4 regions of the Halobacillus salinarum genome follow, and region 1 is predicted to be linked to each of the others. Evidence: riboswitches for the same ligand, from Rfam matches in the RefSeq annotation. Region 1 holds a riboswitch; each other region holds the start of a gene.

Evidence for each region. Region 1 has a riboswitch for thiamine pyrophosphate ahead of MUN89_RS12760 (thiamine phosphate synthase). Riboswitches for the same ligand answer to the same signal wherever they lie in the genome.
Region 2: linked by a shared signal. The riboswitch ahead of MUN89_RS19060 (ABC transporter substrate-binding protein) and the one ahead of MUN89_RS12760 (thiamine phosphate synthase) in region 1 are both predicted to bind thiamine pyrophosphate.
Region 3: linked by a shared signal. The riboswitch ahead of tenA (thiaminase II) and the one ahead of MUN89_RS12760 (thiamine phosphate synthase) in region 1 are both predicted to bind thiamine pyrophosphate.
Region 4: linked by a shared signal. The riboswitch ahead of MUN89_RS11590 (ECF transporter S component) and the one ahead of MUN89_RS12760 (thiamine phosphate synthase) in region 1 are both predicted to bind thiamine pyrophosphate.

The regions. Positions count from the first base shown of each region.
Region 1 is NZ_CP095073.1:2,476,392-2,479,880, forward strand. It holds gene MUN89_RS12750 (alpha/beta fold hydrolase) at 1-186, shown strand, start outside; gene MUN89_RS12755 (hypothetical protein) at 211-483, shown strand; TPP riboswitch at 734-846, shown strand; gene MUN89_RS12760 (thiamine phosphate synthase) at 943-1,554, shown strand; partial or broken gene thiO (glycine oxidase ThiO) at 1,538-2,670, shown strand; gene thiS (sulfur carrier protein ThiS) at 2,654-2,857, shown strand; gene MUN89_RS12775 (thiazole synthase) at 2,860-3,489, shown strand, end outside.
Region 2 is NZ_CP095073.1:3,676,174-3,679,662, forward strand. It holds gene MUN89_RS19050 (Glu/Leu/Phe/Val family dehydrogenase) at 1-609, opposite strand, end outside; gene MUN89_RS19055 (NAD(P)/FAD-dependent oxidoreductase) at 874-1,935, shown strand; TPP riboswitch at 2,022-2,131, shown strand; gene MUN89_RS19060 (ABC transporter substrate-binding protein) at 2,241-3,248, shown strand; gene MUN89_RS19065 (MTH1187 family thiamine-binding protein) at 3,255-3,489, shown strand, end outside.
Region 3 is NZ_CP095073.1:716,265-719,753, forward strand. It holds gene MUN89_RS03845 (PucR family transcriptional regulator) at 1-887, shown strand, start outside; gene MUN89_RS03850 (DUF3221 domain-containing protein) at 916-1,407, opposite strand; TPP riboswitch at 1,520-1,629, shown strand; gene thiW (energy coupling factor transporter S component ThiW) at 1,717-2,202, shown strand; TPP riboswitch at 2,209-2,316, shown strand; gene tenA (thiaminase II) at 2,365-3,051, shown strand; gene thiD (bifunctional hydroxymethylpyrimidine kinase/phosphomethylpyrimidine kinase) at 3,048-3,489, shown strand, end outside.
Region 4 is NZ_CP095073.1:2,264,404-2,267,892, forward strand. It holds gene MUN89_RS11585 (MDR family MFS transporter) at 1-947, opposite strand, end outside; TPP riboswitch at 1,206-1,326, shown strand; gene MUN89_RS11590 (ECF transporter S component) at 1,446-2,024, shown strand; gene MUN89_RS11595 (ABC transporter ATP-binding protein) at 2,008-3,477, shown strand; gene MUN89_RS11600 (energy-coupling factor transporter transmembrane component T family protein) at 3,470-3,489, shown strand, end outside.

The sequences.
Region 1 (3,489 bases):
TCAATCCCAACTCTCATCCTGTGCGGAAGACATGATAAGCAATGTCCGCTCAGTTTTTCTCAAGAAATGGTGAAGCTGATTCCTAAAGCCAATCTTGTAGTTTTTGAACAAAGCAGTCACTATCCCTTTTTAGAAGAACAAGAGAAATTCCTGGAAACTATTGGTTTTCATGACCACAGGCGATAAAATCAAATAGAGGAGGGGAAGAGGATGCTGAAGGTCTTCATGATCATGTCCACGATTTTACTAGAGATTATTGCTGTAGCCATCATTATTAAAAAAAGACAACAGATGCAAGAAAATAAAGGTTGGAAAAGTTTTGTGACGCCTGTCTGCTTTCTTTTAGCCCCTGTTGTTGCCTTAATCGCGTATTTGTTTAATGCAGCAGGAACGGTATCCTGGGCTTGTTTACTCGGATTATTTATCACCGCTGCATACTTTACTAAACATTTGCCTTCTCAAAAGAACCATGTCCATATGTAATCATCTGTGTTATAGTTAAATTAACATAAAATGGAAAAGAGGGTGCGAGTGCCATTAGTTTTGTCACGATGCTGTTGATTATCGTTTCTATCGGATGTTTTCTATACTTTTGGGGAAAGTCAGGACTCGAAATGGAGAAAGAAGAGGAAGATAAAGAAGAGAAGTAAAGGATCCCATTTGAAATAAAAAGTAGACAATACACTGGACGAACTACATAAGATCATGTAAAGTGATAAACAAATCGAATATACATATGCACTAGGGGTGCCTTTGTCTTAAAGGCTGAGATCAAAGTATAACTTTGGGACTCTTTGAACCTGAACTGGCTTTAGAACCAGCGGAGGAAAGTGACGAGAGTCAATCGATGGTACTATGATTATCAATAATTACCTTGATGGATAAAGCCGCTTTCTTCTAAAGAAAGCGGCTTTTTTATATGAAAATAGGAGGAACTAACTGATGCAGATTACTGCCGTAACCAATGGCGTTCTCTCTTATCAACGCTTACTAGCTATCCTGCCGGAAATTGAGGATGCATTAAAATATATAGTGATTCGGGAAAAGCAAGTAACAAAAGTTGAATACCTTCAGCTTATGGAGAACTTAATTGAAAAGGGAGTACCTAAACATAAATTGATCGTCCATCAGCATGTGGACCTTGCCATAAAATTGGAAATCCCCACTCTTCATTTACCAGAAATTGGTCCGTCTGTAAAAAACATTAAGTTCATGTATCCTCATTTAAAAGTAGGGGTATCTGTGCATTCACTTGCATCAGCCCAAGAGAAAGAAAAAGAGGGAGCAGACTATTTAATGTACGGCCACGTTTTTCAAACGGCAAGTAAAACTAATTTAGCTCCTAAAGGATTAGCGTCGTTAAGACAACTCACCGATTCTATTTCTGTCCCTGTGATTGCTATCGGGGGAATTACTCCATCATCTTTAGGACAACTTGGAAAAGCGGGTGCCCAAGGAGCTGCAGTAATGTCGGGGATCTTCGACCATCCTGATCCCCGATCGTCAGCAGAACAATACCAAAGGGAGGGAGAATTGTATGGGCAATCATTATGACGCAGCAGTTATTGGTGGAGGAATTATCGGACATTCGGCTTCTTACCAACTGAATAAACATGGGGTTCATACCGTGGTTTTTGAAAAAGGGAGAAGCGGGAGGGAAGCGACCCGGGCTGCTGCTGGAATGCTGGGCGTACACACGGAGCATGGGGTAAAGGATGCTTATTATGACTTTTGTGTCCGTAGTAGAGATTTATATAATAGTCTTGAAAAAGAGTTAAAAGACTTAACAGCAATCGACATCGGTCTCTCTAAAAAAGGGATGTACCACTTAGCTTTAAATGAGCAGGAAAAACACGCTCATCTCTGTAAACAGTCTGCCTTCCCGGCATTGAAATGGTTTAATGAGCACGAATTGAGAGAAAGACTCCCCCATTCCTCATCACAATTAGCAGGAGCCCTCTATTCAGAAAAGGATGGGCACGTGGAGCCGGCACATGTTTGTGAAGCTTTTAAAAGAGGAGCGTTGAGTTATGGAGGAGCATTGTTTGAAGAGACAGACATTTCAGCTATAGGTTCACAGGATGGTAAATATAAACTGAAAAGCACTCGCGGGGAGTGTACTGCTGAAAAAATTATAATAGCTTCGGGAGTTGGAAGCTCTAAATGGTTTGACGAAACTGGACTTGTAAATCCAATCGTTCCTACTAAAGGAGAGTGCTTTACTGTTTATCCAAAAAAAACGCTGATAACAGAAACGATCTTCCACAAAAGCTGTTACGTGGTTCCAAAAGGAGATGGACGTCTTATCATCGGAGCAACCTCGCTATCAAATAACGACAGCTCAGGGACAACCATTGGAGGACTCGCTGAATTAATTGATCGTTTAAGAGAAATCCTTCCGGGCATCCATGAAGAAAATTTAGCAGACTATTGGGCGGGGTGAGGCCAGGTACCATTGATCATAAACCTGTCATCGGGGAACATCCGGAACTTAAAGGATTTTACTTCGCCACTGGTCACTATCGTAACGGCATTTTACTCGCTCCTGCCACAGGAGAGTTATTGACAAAATTAATAATGAATCAGACGGGGGCCTCCGGTGAACATCATTTCTTTTCCCCCGCTAGATTCCAACCACAAGGAGGGACGATCCATGAGTATTCAAGTTAATGGCAAAGTGATCGAATTGGAAGATGGAGCATTCAGCATTGATGAGCTGCTAGAGAAATTCCAGTTGCAGAAAAAGATTTCGGTTGTCGAACATAACAAGACGATTGTAAAAAAAGAAGACTATTCACGAATTCAATTAACGGAAGGCGATCAGCTGGAAATCGTCCATTTTGTAGGAGGAGGATAAACATGTTAAAAATTGGAGACCACTCATTCGATTCTCGTTTAATGCTGGGGACAGGTAAGTATCCGAATTTTGAGATGCAGAAACGAGCCGTCATGAAATCTGAAACTGAAATTCTTACATTTGCAGTAAGGCGTATGAACATTTTTTTCCCCGAAGAACCAAACTTACTGGAAGAGCTCGATTTAGAGCAGTATTCTTTACTTCCAAATACGGCGGGTGCTGAGACTGCCGAAGAGGCTGTTAGAATTGCCCGTTTGGCGCAAGCGTCAGGGTTGTGTGACATGATTAAAGTGGAAGTAATAGGCGATGATAAAACTCTACTGCCAGATCCCTTTGAAACGATGAAAGCCTCTGTGCAGTTGTTGGAAGAAGGGTTCACAGTTCTTAGCTATACTTCAGACGATGTTGTACTAGCTAAGCGTCTGCAAGAAGCTGGTGTGCATGCCGTCATGCCAGGAGCTTCTCCGATCGGTTCAGGGAAAGGGATTATCAATCCGTACAATTTGCAATGTATTATCGAACAAGCAGCAGTGCCTGTGATCGTAGATGCGGGAATAGGATCGCCAAAAGATGCATCCTATGCGATGGAACTTGGTGCGGATGGAATCCTGCTGAATACTGCTGTGTCAGGA
Region 2 (3,489 bases), 1.2 Mb from region 1:
ACCTTTCCCTGTAGCTTGTCTCCTTCCAAGTGATCCTCCATTGACAATGCTCTTCCCAGTAAAACTGCCCCGGTATTCTGTGCCGGGATGGTTTCCTTTAAATTCTCCCATCATCCAGTCCATTTCCCGTTCTCCGGTGCCTACATCAGGCGCAGGAATATCTTTATCCGGGCCTAAAATATCGTCAAAATATTGTACATACTTCTTACATATCAAATTTAACTCTTTATTAGAGTAGTCCTTAGGATTGATCACCACGCCACCTTTAGCCCCGCCAAATGGAAGTTCGTGAAGCGCATTTTTCAACGTCATCAGCTTTGCAAGATTAGCTACTTCGTCTTCATTTACTGATTCATGAAAACGTATTCCTCCTTTATAAGGACCAACAGTGTCGTTATGCTGCACTCGAAAAGCCGGCACGCGTATAATCATGCCGTTTTCCAAAGCCACCCTTAAAAAGGATTTATGTATATGGTTAGGTGTGGATAATATAGCCACTAAGGATTTAAAAGCTTGATCTCTAGTCTGTTCCTGGAGATCAGGCAGAAATGACTCATCCTTTAATAAAGCAGTTAATGATTCTTCAATGATGGATTGTTGTTTGTGCATGTGTGTGATCTCCCCTTCATAAAAATTTTCCATGACGATTTACCCATCTAAATGACTCATTCCCGATTCCTCACTTTCAAAACTTTTTAATAGGCTGCCTGCCTGATTATTTGGAAAATGCGTAAATTATCGAGGTATATCTAGTTTTATGTTTCAATTTTTGGTACTCTTTAAGATGGAAGACAGGAGTAAGCGGTTACTGAAAAAGCATCATCCATTTGAATGAAAAAACAACTCAGCTGGCACAAAAGGTGGTTATAACTAATGAAGAAACTCGTGATATTAGGCGGCGGTTATGGAGGAATTAAAATTCTTCTCACTCTACTAGATCAAGGTCTGCCTGAAGATATTCAAATTACTGTCATAGATCGCAATCCATACCATTCATTAAAAACAGAATTTTACGGAATTGCTGCGGGTACGGAATCCGATCGAAATGTACGCCTCGAATTTCCTGCTCATGAGCAGGTCGATTATGTGTACTCCGAAGTTAAAAAGATTGATACAGATAAAGACCAAGTGCTCGTTGAAGAGCCGCATGAACCCATTTCCTATGACTACCTCGTTGTAGCACTGGGTTGTGAAGACAACTACCACGGGATTGAGGGAGCTAAAGAATTTACAAAAAGCGTCCAATCTATCTCTCAAGCGAGAGAAGCCGGGTTTGCTGTCAGTGAACTGAAAGCTTACGGCAAAGTGTCTGTGGTAGGAGCAGGACTCAGCGGAATCGAAGTAGCTTCGGAAATCAGGGAAAGCCGACCTGATTTAAACATCCGGCTGCTGGATCGCGGTGAGACCGTACTCAGAGCCTTCGATTCAAAAATTCAAGATTATGTGGAAGAATGGTTTGCTAAAAATGATGTGGAAGTTCTGCATAATGCCAATGTAGGATATGTGGAAAAAGACGGGGTTTGCAACAATGGAATCTGCTTTATTAATGACGTCACTATTTGGACTGCTGGCGTCCGTCCAAACCATCTGGCAAGAGAACTCCCTGTTGAAAAAGATACTCAGGAAAAAGTAGTAGTCAATGAATTCTATCAAGTACCGAAACGGCCGAATGTTTACATTGTCGGCGATTGCGCCTCCTCTGAGCATTCGCCTAGTGCCCAGCTGGCAGGACAGCAGGGAGAACAAATTGCGGACATCCTTTCATCTGTTTTAAGAGGCGAAACTCCTCAGAAACCAAAGCCGCTCAAACTGAAAGGCGCATTGGGATCTCTTGGTAAATCAGACGGATTCGGAAATATGCTGCAAAAACCAGTTACAGGACTTCTGCCCCGTTTAGCTAAATCCGGTGTCCTTTGGCTGAATAAACGCCACTAAGACTCAAGTCTTAGTTATCACTTGAAATCAATTCTTATTTATGGCAGAGTTTTAGATGATTACTAAATAGTTAACCAACTAAATGAAGATAAATGTAGGGGGACCAGTAAAGCTGGTTGAGATTGTATCCGATAGATACTGACCCTTGGAACCTGACCTGGTTTATACCAGCGTAGGAAACATAATGAACGACTTATCGTTTATAATCATGTGCACCCTAGGCAAAGGTTCCAGGGTGCTTTTTATATGCTCATGGGTTCCACCAGGTATTCTTAAGTAGGTTAACAACATAAGGAGAATGAAAGATGAACAAATTACTAATTTCTTTGGCAATCCTCATTTTTGGACTTGCTGCCTGCTCTGGTGACGACCATGCCTCCCAGTCCTCAAGCGGGGAAGGCCAAAAGACCAAGTCTGTGAAACTAGTCCTTGATTGGACGCCGAACACAAACCACACCGGCATTTATGTCGCAAAAGAGAAGGGTTACTTTGAAGAGGCCGGACTCAACGTGGAAATTCTGATGCCGGGAGAAACCGGTGCTGATCAACTCGTTGCTTCCGGAAAAGCTGACTTTGGAATCAGTGCGCAGGAAGCTTTGACACAGGCTCGTGTACAAGACATTCCGATCGTTTCTATCGGGGCTGTCATTCAGCATAATACTTCAGGATTTGCGTCTCCGAAAGAAAAAAAGATTAGTTCACCTAAGGATTTTGAAGGTAAAACTTATGGCGGTTGGGGGGCACCTGTAGAGAAGGCGGTCATCTCCTCCATTATGAAAAAGGAAAACGCCGATGTGAACAAAGTAGATATCGTAAATATGGGAAACACCGACTTTTTTACTGCTGTCAAAAGAGATGTCGATTTCGCATGGATCTACTATGGATGGACAGGCGTTGAAGCAGAGCTTCGCAATCAAGAGCTTAATATGCTCTATTTAACGGACTACTCCGAGAAGCTTGATTATTATACCCCTGTGCTCACGACTAGCGAACGCATGATTGACAACCATGCCGATACCGTTAAAGCCTTTATGAAAGCCGTATCGGAAGGGTATCAATATTCCATCGACCACCCTGAAGAAGCCTCAGAAATTCTAATCGATGCCGTACCTGACCTTGACCCTGAGCTCGTAAAAGCCAGCCAGAAGTGGCTCTCACCAAAGTATAAAGATGATGCCTCACAATGGGGAATTCAGAAGGAAGAAGTCTGGCAAAATTATGCGGATTGGATGTACAACCATGATTTATTGGACAAACAATTAAACGCAAAAGACGCGTTCACCAATCAATTCCTGCCAGAAAATAAGGAGTGAATCGTAATGGCGGACTCATTAGTAAGTATACAAATTATTCCTAAAACCAAAGGCGGAGAAGATGTGATTTCTTATGTGGATGAAGCTATTTCATGCATCCAAAAATCAGGATTGAAGCACGAAGTCCACCCTTTGGAGACTACGATTGAAGGAAACTTAAGCGATATCTTTCAGCTGATTGAAGAGATGAATGAAGCCATGATTGCCAAAGGCAGTATAAACGTAATATCCCAGATAAAAG
Region 3 (3,489 bases), 1.8 Mb from region 1:
CCGCATGCGCCCTTTATTTTGTCAAAGAAAATGCCATCGAGATGACGGAAATCCGCTTAAAGGATAATTTCTTACTTGATTTAGCTAAATCCGGAGTAGAGATCGATGACCATTTATTATCAAAAGCTCAATTGCTCGGCTATGATTTGAACCGTCCGTACATTTGTCTTGTCGGAAACATTCGATTTAAGAAAAAAGTGGATGCCCATATCGGTTCAGTGGACCACCCGGTGAAATCTTCTTCCATGCACAGCAGGAACTATTATATTCAAAAAGAAGTTACTCACGCAGGAGATGTGTTAAACCGTAGAACGATGACGACGTTTGAAAATGGGGAAGTGATTGTCTATTTAGAAGCTGATTCTCACCCCTATGCGGAAACGGCTAATCAGTTTTTAGACTTAGTAGAGCGGCGGTTGAATGAATTGCTGGCCGGGATTGTTATTTCCTGGGGAATATCTCTTCACAAAGAGGGAATTTACACTTTTTATCAAAGCTATGATGAAGCCGTAACCGCATTAAATATTGGGCGTCAGCAGCATGAAGAAGGGGAACGTACATTTTTCAGTGATACGAAGATGAACCGGCTGTTAATGCGGCTTTCTCATGATAAAGGGGTAGAAGGCATCGTGGAAGACACCCTGGCGCAGCTGATCGACTACGATCAAAGACGGCAGACGGACTTAATTCATACGTTTATTATTTATAATAAATACAACAGCAATGTCAGTCAGACCGCCCGTGCCCTTAATCTTCACCGGCAGTCTTTGCTGCACAGGCTGAGGAATATCGAACAATTAACAGGGCTGTCTCTCTTAAATGCGGATGATTTATTTCTGTTAGAGTTAAGCGTACGATTATGGATGCTGAAAAAAGTTAAGGAATGAGCGTCTCTCTGTTGGGAAACGCTCTTTTTTATTGATCAGGAATTTCTTCCACGACGGTTTCCCCAGCAGATACAATTTTCTGCAGAGCAATTTTCCATCGATCTAATTCCGGCTGGTAACTGATCGACTCTACTGCAAATGCTTCTTTGGCAGACTGGTTAAGGTCAAGCGCCTTCTTTAACGCTTCCTGCTGCGTCAAATCAGTTTCTTCATTCCTTGAGACATCTACCTTTTTCACCTTTCCTCCCTCTGCCTGTTCAGGATAAGATTCCTGCACAGGACCTTCCAGCCATACCTTAACCTTATACCCCTCCCATTCCTTCTCCGGAACTTGTGCCACCCAAACCGCTCTGGGATTGCTGTTTGATTTTGAACTTGGCGACTCCGTAATTAAAATCCTGTCTTCTTTTTGGTCGGTCACAAAACCAGTGATAGGAGTGGATTCTTCTTTCGCGTCAGTCTGACATCCTGCTAATAAAGTGATCATTCCAAATAAAATGGATAATCGATTCATCTTCATGCAAATTCCTCCCTGCCTGTCTATTTATTTAGTCGTTGAGAGTTTGAAATGGTTACAAAGTGACAGCTGGTGCCTTCTTTGTTAAGATGAAAATACCAAGTGAATAACCATGCAAAACTACTAGGGGGGCCTGAACGGGCTGAGAGGAAAGCAATGAAGCTTTCCGACTCTTACAAACCTGATCTGGTTAAGACCAGCGGAGGGAAGTAGTAAATCGACTTTTACGATATACGCTGCCTTTTCAAAACCAGATTCTTTTTGAATCTGGTTTTTTTTCGTCTTGTCCCTTAGAAAGGGAGGTAAATGACAATGAAAACCCGCACGTTAACTAGGATGGCTGTGCTGGCAGCTATCGGGACCCTTGGTTCTCAGTGGCTGTGGTTTCCAGCAGGTATTGCAAAAGCCTATCCTGTTCAGCACGCTGTTAATGTGATTGCGGCGGTTACACTTGGCCCGCTGCCGGCTGTCGGTATCGCATTTGTAATCGGAGTATTAAGGAATCTGTTGGGGATCGGTACTTTGCTTGCTTTCCCTGGGGCAATGATTGGAGCATTCCTTTCAGGCATTCTTTACCGGCTGTTTCAAAGGCCGATTTACAGCGCGCTTGGGGAAGTCATGGGCACAGGTTTAATCGGTTCTTTAGTATCTGTACCTTATGCCCACGTCCTTATGGGAAGCGCTGGAGGAGCTTTTGTTTTTCTCCCTTCCTTTTTAATCAGCAGCTTTACGGGAGCATTAATCGGCTGGTTTCTTGTCGTACGCATGAAGCCAAGTCGTGCGTTACCAACATTCTAATCTATTGGAAACTACTAGGGGCGCGATGATTCGCTGAGATAAGGCTGATCAAGCCTTTGTCCCTTACTACCTGATCTGGATTATGCCAGCGGAGGAAAGTAGTCATATCTCTCCAAATCTCTCCACTAGTAGCTTCCGAACTTTATGAAGGAGGCCATATTTGTGACATTTACAGAATTACTAAGAAAAGAAAATAATGATTTATTCGAAGCAATTTTTGATCATCCATTTGTTAGAGGGCTTGGCGAAGGGAATCTTCCTGCTGAGTCCATTGCCCATTATGTAAAAGCAGATTATGAATACTTGAATGCTTTCATGCAAATTTATGGAACAGCGATCTCCAAGTCTTCCGCCCGGGAGGATATCCTATTTTATAACGAACAAATTAATTTTGTCTTAAACAGCGAAATCCACCCTCACCGTAACCTTTGTGAGGTTATCGGAATTCGCTATGAAGACCTTCAAGGATACGCTCTGCCTCCTACAGCAGATCATTATGTGAAGCATATGCTTTATCATGCTCATTACGGAGACTTAAGTGAAATTTTAGCAGCTCAGCTTCCTTGTCCATGGACGTATTTGGAAATCGGTAAGCATCTGCGTGACCGCTTCCAGCCTGGCGAAGATCATCCTTTTTCCCCTTGGATTCACTTTTATGCAGATGGGGAAATGGAAGAGTTAACGGACCATTTGCGCAGCCGGCTGGATGAGTTAGCAGAAAACGTGTCTGAAGCTAAGGAAGCCAGGTTGAAAGATGCCTTCCGCAAGAGCTGCCAGTTAGAATGGGCCTTCTGGGATATGGCTTATAATTGTGAGCAATGGCCTTCCGAAAAGGTGGTGGTAAAATGAGAATTCCTTGTTCTTTAACGATTGCCGGTACTGATCCCAGCGGCGGGGCTGGGATACAAGCCGATTTAAAAACTTTTCAGGAAATAAAGAGTTACGGGATGTCCGTTATAACCTCTGTTGTTGCCCAAAACACGACAGGCGTACAAGCGGTACATCACCTGCCGGTTGAAATATTGAGAAATCAGCTTGAGTCCATCTCATCGGATATGCCCATTCACGCGTTTAAAACGGGGATGATCGCCAGTAAGGAAATGATGAAAGCTATTGCTGATTGGATCCCCGAAGTTTCCGCTCCTTATGTCATGGATCCGGTGATGGTTGCACAAAGTGGGGATCCGCTCATTGAGGAGGAGTCGAGAACGTGGTTGAGAGACCAGTTGCTTCCTTTTGCCTCAGTCGTAACCCCAAACATTCCAGAAGCAGAGGATTTGCTTGGGA
Region 4 (3,489 bases), 210 kb from region 1:
GGTGACATAAAACCTGTAATGACAGCTCCCGGCAATATTGCAAGCCCTGATTCCATAGCTGTAAAATCACGCATGTTCTGCATATAAAGCGGAATTAAAGTTTCTGCCCCAATCAATCCCATAAAGGCAATCATCGCTATAATTGTGGTTATGGTAAAAACAGCGTATTTAAATACTCTGAATTCAAGCATAGGCTGTTTCAGTTTCAACTGCCTTAAAATAAAGAACAAAAGTGAAACGACGCCTAAAGAAATAAACAGAATCGTTTGTGTATTTCCCCACCCGTAATTACCTGCTGAAGTAAACCCGTAAAGTAAGCCTCCAAATCCTATTGAGGAAAGCATGATGGACAATAGATCCATTTTCGGATAGGTCAGTTCGGTTACGTTTTTCATCACAAAGAAGGCAATGATAATATCAATAATAGCGATAGGGAGGATAATTAAAAACAACAGCCGCCACGAGTAATTCTCCGTAACCCAGCCTGATAGGGCAGGGCCGATAGCAGGGGCAAAGGAAATGACGAGTCCAATATACCCCATGGCTGCTCCGCGTTTATTTACTGGAAATATCAAAAGAAAAACGGTCTGCATCAAAGGAAGCATAATACCAGCACCGCTCGACTGCACAATACGGCCGAGGAGCAGGATTTGAAAATTGGGAGCAATAGCTCCGATAATGGTTCCTACTACAAAAATACTCATTGCAGATAAGAATAATTGTCTCGTTGTAAAGCGTTCAATAAGAAAAGCTGTAATAGGAATCATAATGCCGTTGACTAACATGAATACGGTGGTCAGCCATTGTCCAGAATTTGCAGACACATGCATTTCTTCCATAATGGGAGGGATGGCTGTAATCATCAATGTCTGGTTTAATATTGCGATAAAAGAACCTGCCAGTAATAGAGAAGCAATTAATATTTTATTGAAAGGCTGTGTCGTCACGATAACACCCTCCTTAATGACTTTAATGACAAAAATGATACCATTACATAAAAAATCCATTTAACGTGCTCACTATTTATAAGATTATACTGTGATGGAATGATCCACACAAACATAATGCTTACTATCATGATTGTTTAGAGATACAGGGAGCAAAGACTGCGTTATCCCTATGGAAAACAGCAGTGAAAATTATAGGTAGGGATTGTATAACTCACGCGAATGGTGTAGGATAAATGCATAAATAATTGAATGATGTTTTTCCACTAGGGGACCTTTCCGGCAGCAGCCGGAGAATGGTTGAGATTAAAGTCATACTTTAAGACCCTTAGAACCTGATCTGGCTTACACCAGCGGAGGGAAGTGGAGTGGCGGATTATTATAAACAATTGATGATATTCGGCAGAACCACTTCTTTTGCTCAGGAAAGAAGTGGTTCTTTTTTTTCACTTTTTTCCTCTTGTAACCAGATCGAAATCAAACAAGGAGAGGATAAAATTGACAAGAGGACTAAAATTAACAGACATTTTAATTACGATCGTCATTTCGCTTATTTTTGGAATCATTTATAAAGTCTGGGGCCCTTTATATGGCATAGTCTCAGCTGCCGGCCTGCAGCTTGAACAACTGATCTATGGCATGTGGTTCATTGCGGCACCGGTCGCTTACCTATTGATTCGTAAACCTGGTGTGGCCTTATTGGCGGAAGTGGCAGCTGCTCATGGAGAATTTATTTTTGGAGGTGAATGGGGGGTCGCTACTCTTATCTTTGGCCTGGGCCAGGGTCTCGCAGCAGAAGTAGTTTTCGCTGCGTTCCGTTACCGGCGCTATGACTTGATAATTGTGTCATTAGCAGCGGCTGCTTCTGCGTTAGTTTCCATCTTCATCGATTATTACTATAGTTTTTTAGGTGAGCTTGCCGTTTGGAACTTGTTCATACTAATTGTCGCAAGAATCGCAGGATCAATAGGAATTGCCGGGGTATTCAGCTATTATTTAGTTGCTTCACTTGAAAAGACAGGGGTCGCTTCTCTGGTTCGGCCTGCGGGAGAACTTGATTATGAATCCTTGGACTGAAATAACAGAGAAGTACGGTATTAAGAATCTGCGTTTGAAATTTCCTCAGACTGAAAAACTCTTGTTTAAAGATGTAACCTTTACCTTTAACAAAGGAGAGAAAATTCTCATTGTGGGGCCCTCAGGGTCTGGAAAATCTACATTACTGCAGGTTCTTTCCGGCTTGATTCCACATTCGATTCAAGTGCCGATAAAAACAGACGCGGCTAACCTTCCAGAAAGCAGAGGAATTGTTTTTCAAGACCCTGACAGCCAATTCTGCATGCCTTATGTGGATGAAGAAATTGCCTTTGTGTTAGAAAACTTACAAATAGCAAGGGAAGATATGGATCAGTATATTTCCTCTTATCTCGAAAAAGTGGGGCTTCGTCTTGCAACCAGCCACCAGCAAATCCGTTGGATGTCTGGTGGAATGAAACAACGCGCAGCGATTGCTTCTGTACTTGCGCTTGAACCCGAAGTGCTTTTTCTGGATGAACCCACAGCATTGCTTGATCGAGAAGGCACGCAGGAGGTATGGAATACGATAAAGTCGATAAGCAGGGACAGAACGGTTATTGCTGTTGAGCATAAAATTGACCAAGCGATTGACTTTGCTGACAGAATGATTGTCATGAACGAACAAGGTTTGTTGATTGCAGATGGTCGTCCGCAGGATATCTTAACTGAGTATAAGGGAGTATTGGATGAACAAGGGATTTGGCATCCCGGTGTATGGAAATCATACTTGGAAAAAAAAGAAAAACAAGAGTCCTATCCTTTGTTAAGTGAACCTCCAGTACTGTCCGTTTCAAACTTGAACGCTGTTAGAGGCAGGACTTCTATTATTCAAGCAGAGGAATTGTGTGCTTATCGAGGAGAATGGGTTACAGTAACCGGAAAGAATGGAGCTGGGAAAAGCACTTTGTTACATGCTTTAATGGGACTGGTAAAATCGACTGGAGACATAATGGTTTGTGGTAAAAAGAAAACCAAAACAAAATCCATTGCCAACGAGGTACAGCTCGTCTTTCAAAATCCAGAACATCAATTTGTTACTCAGTCCGTGCAGGAAGAAGTAGCTCATACCCTTCGTCTGCATAAATGGGATTCTCAGAAGGCTGAAAACCGCGTGCAGGAATTGCTTTCTCGTTTTCACCTAACTTCAAAGAAGAACATGCATCCTTATCAACTTTCAATGGGCCAAAAGAGAAGGCTGAGCCTCGCAGCGGCATTAGCTGCTGCTCCTTCAGTCCTTTTATTGGATGAGCCGACTTTTGGACAGGATGCAAAAAATACATTTGCCATATTAGATCATCTAGAAGAATTAAAAAGGTTAGGGACAGCCATTATTATGGTTACTCACGATGAAAATATTGTGAAGCATTTGTCAACTAAAACCTGGCATGCAGCAGATGGTACTATTATAGAAATGGACAGTTTTCAAGATAGAGGAGAAGTTCACCATGGATGAAACAATTTATGA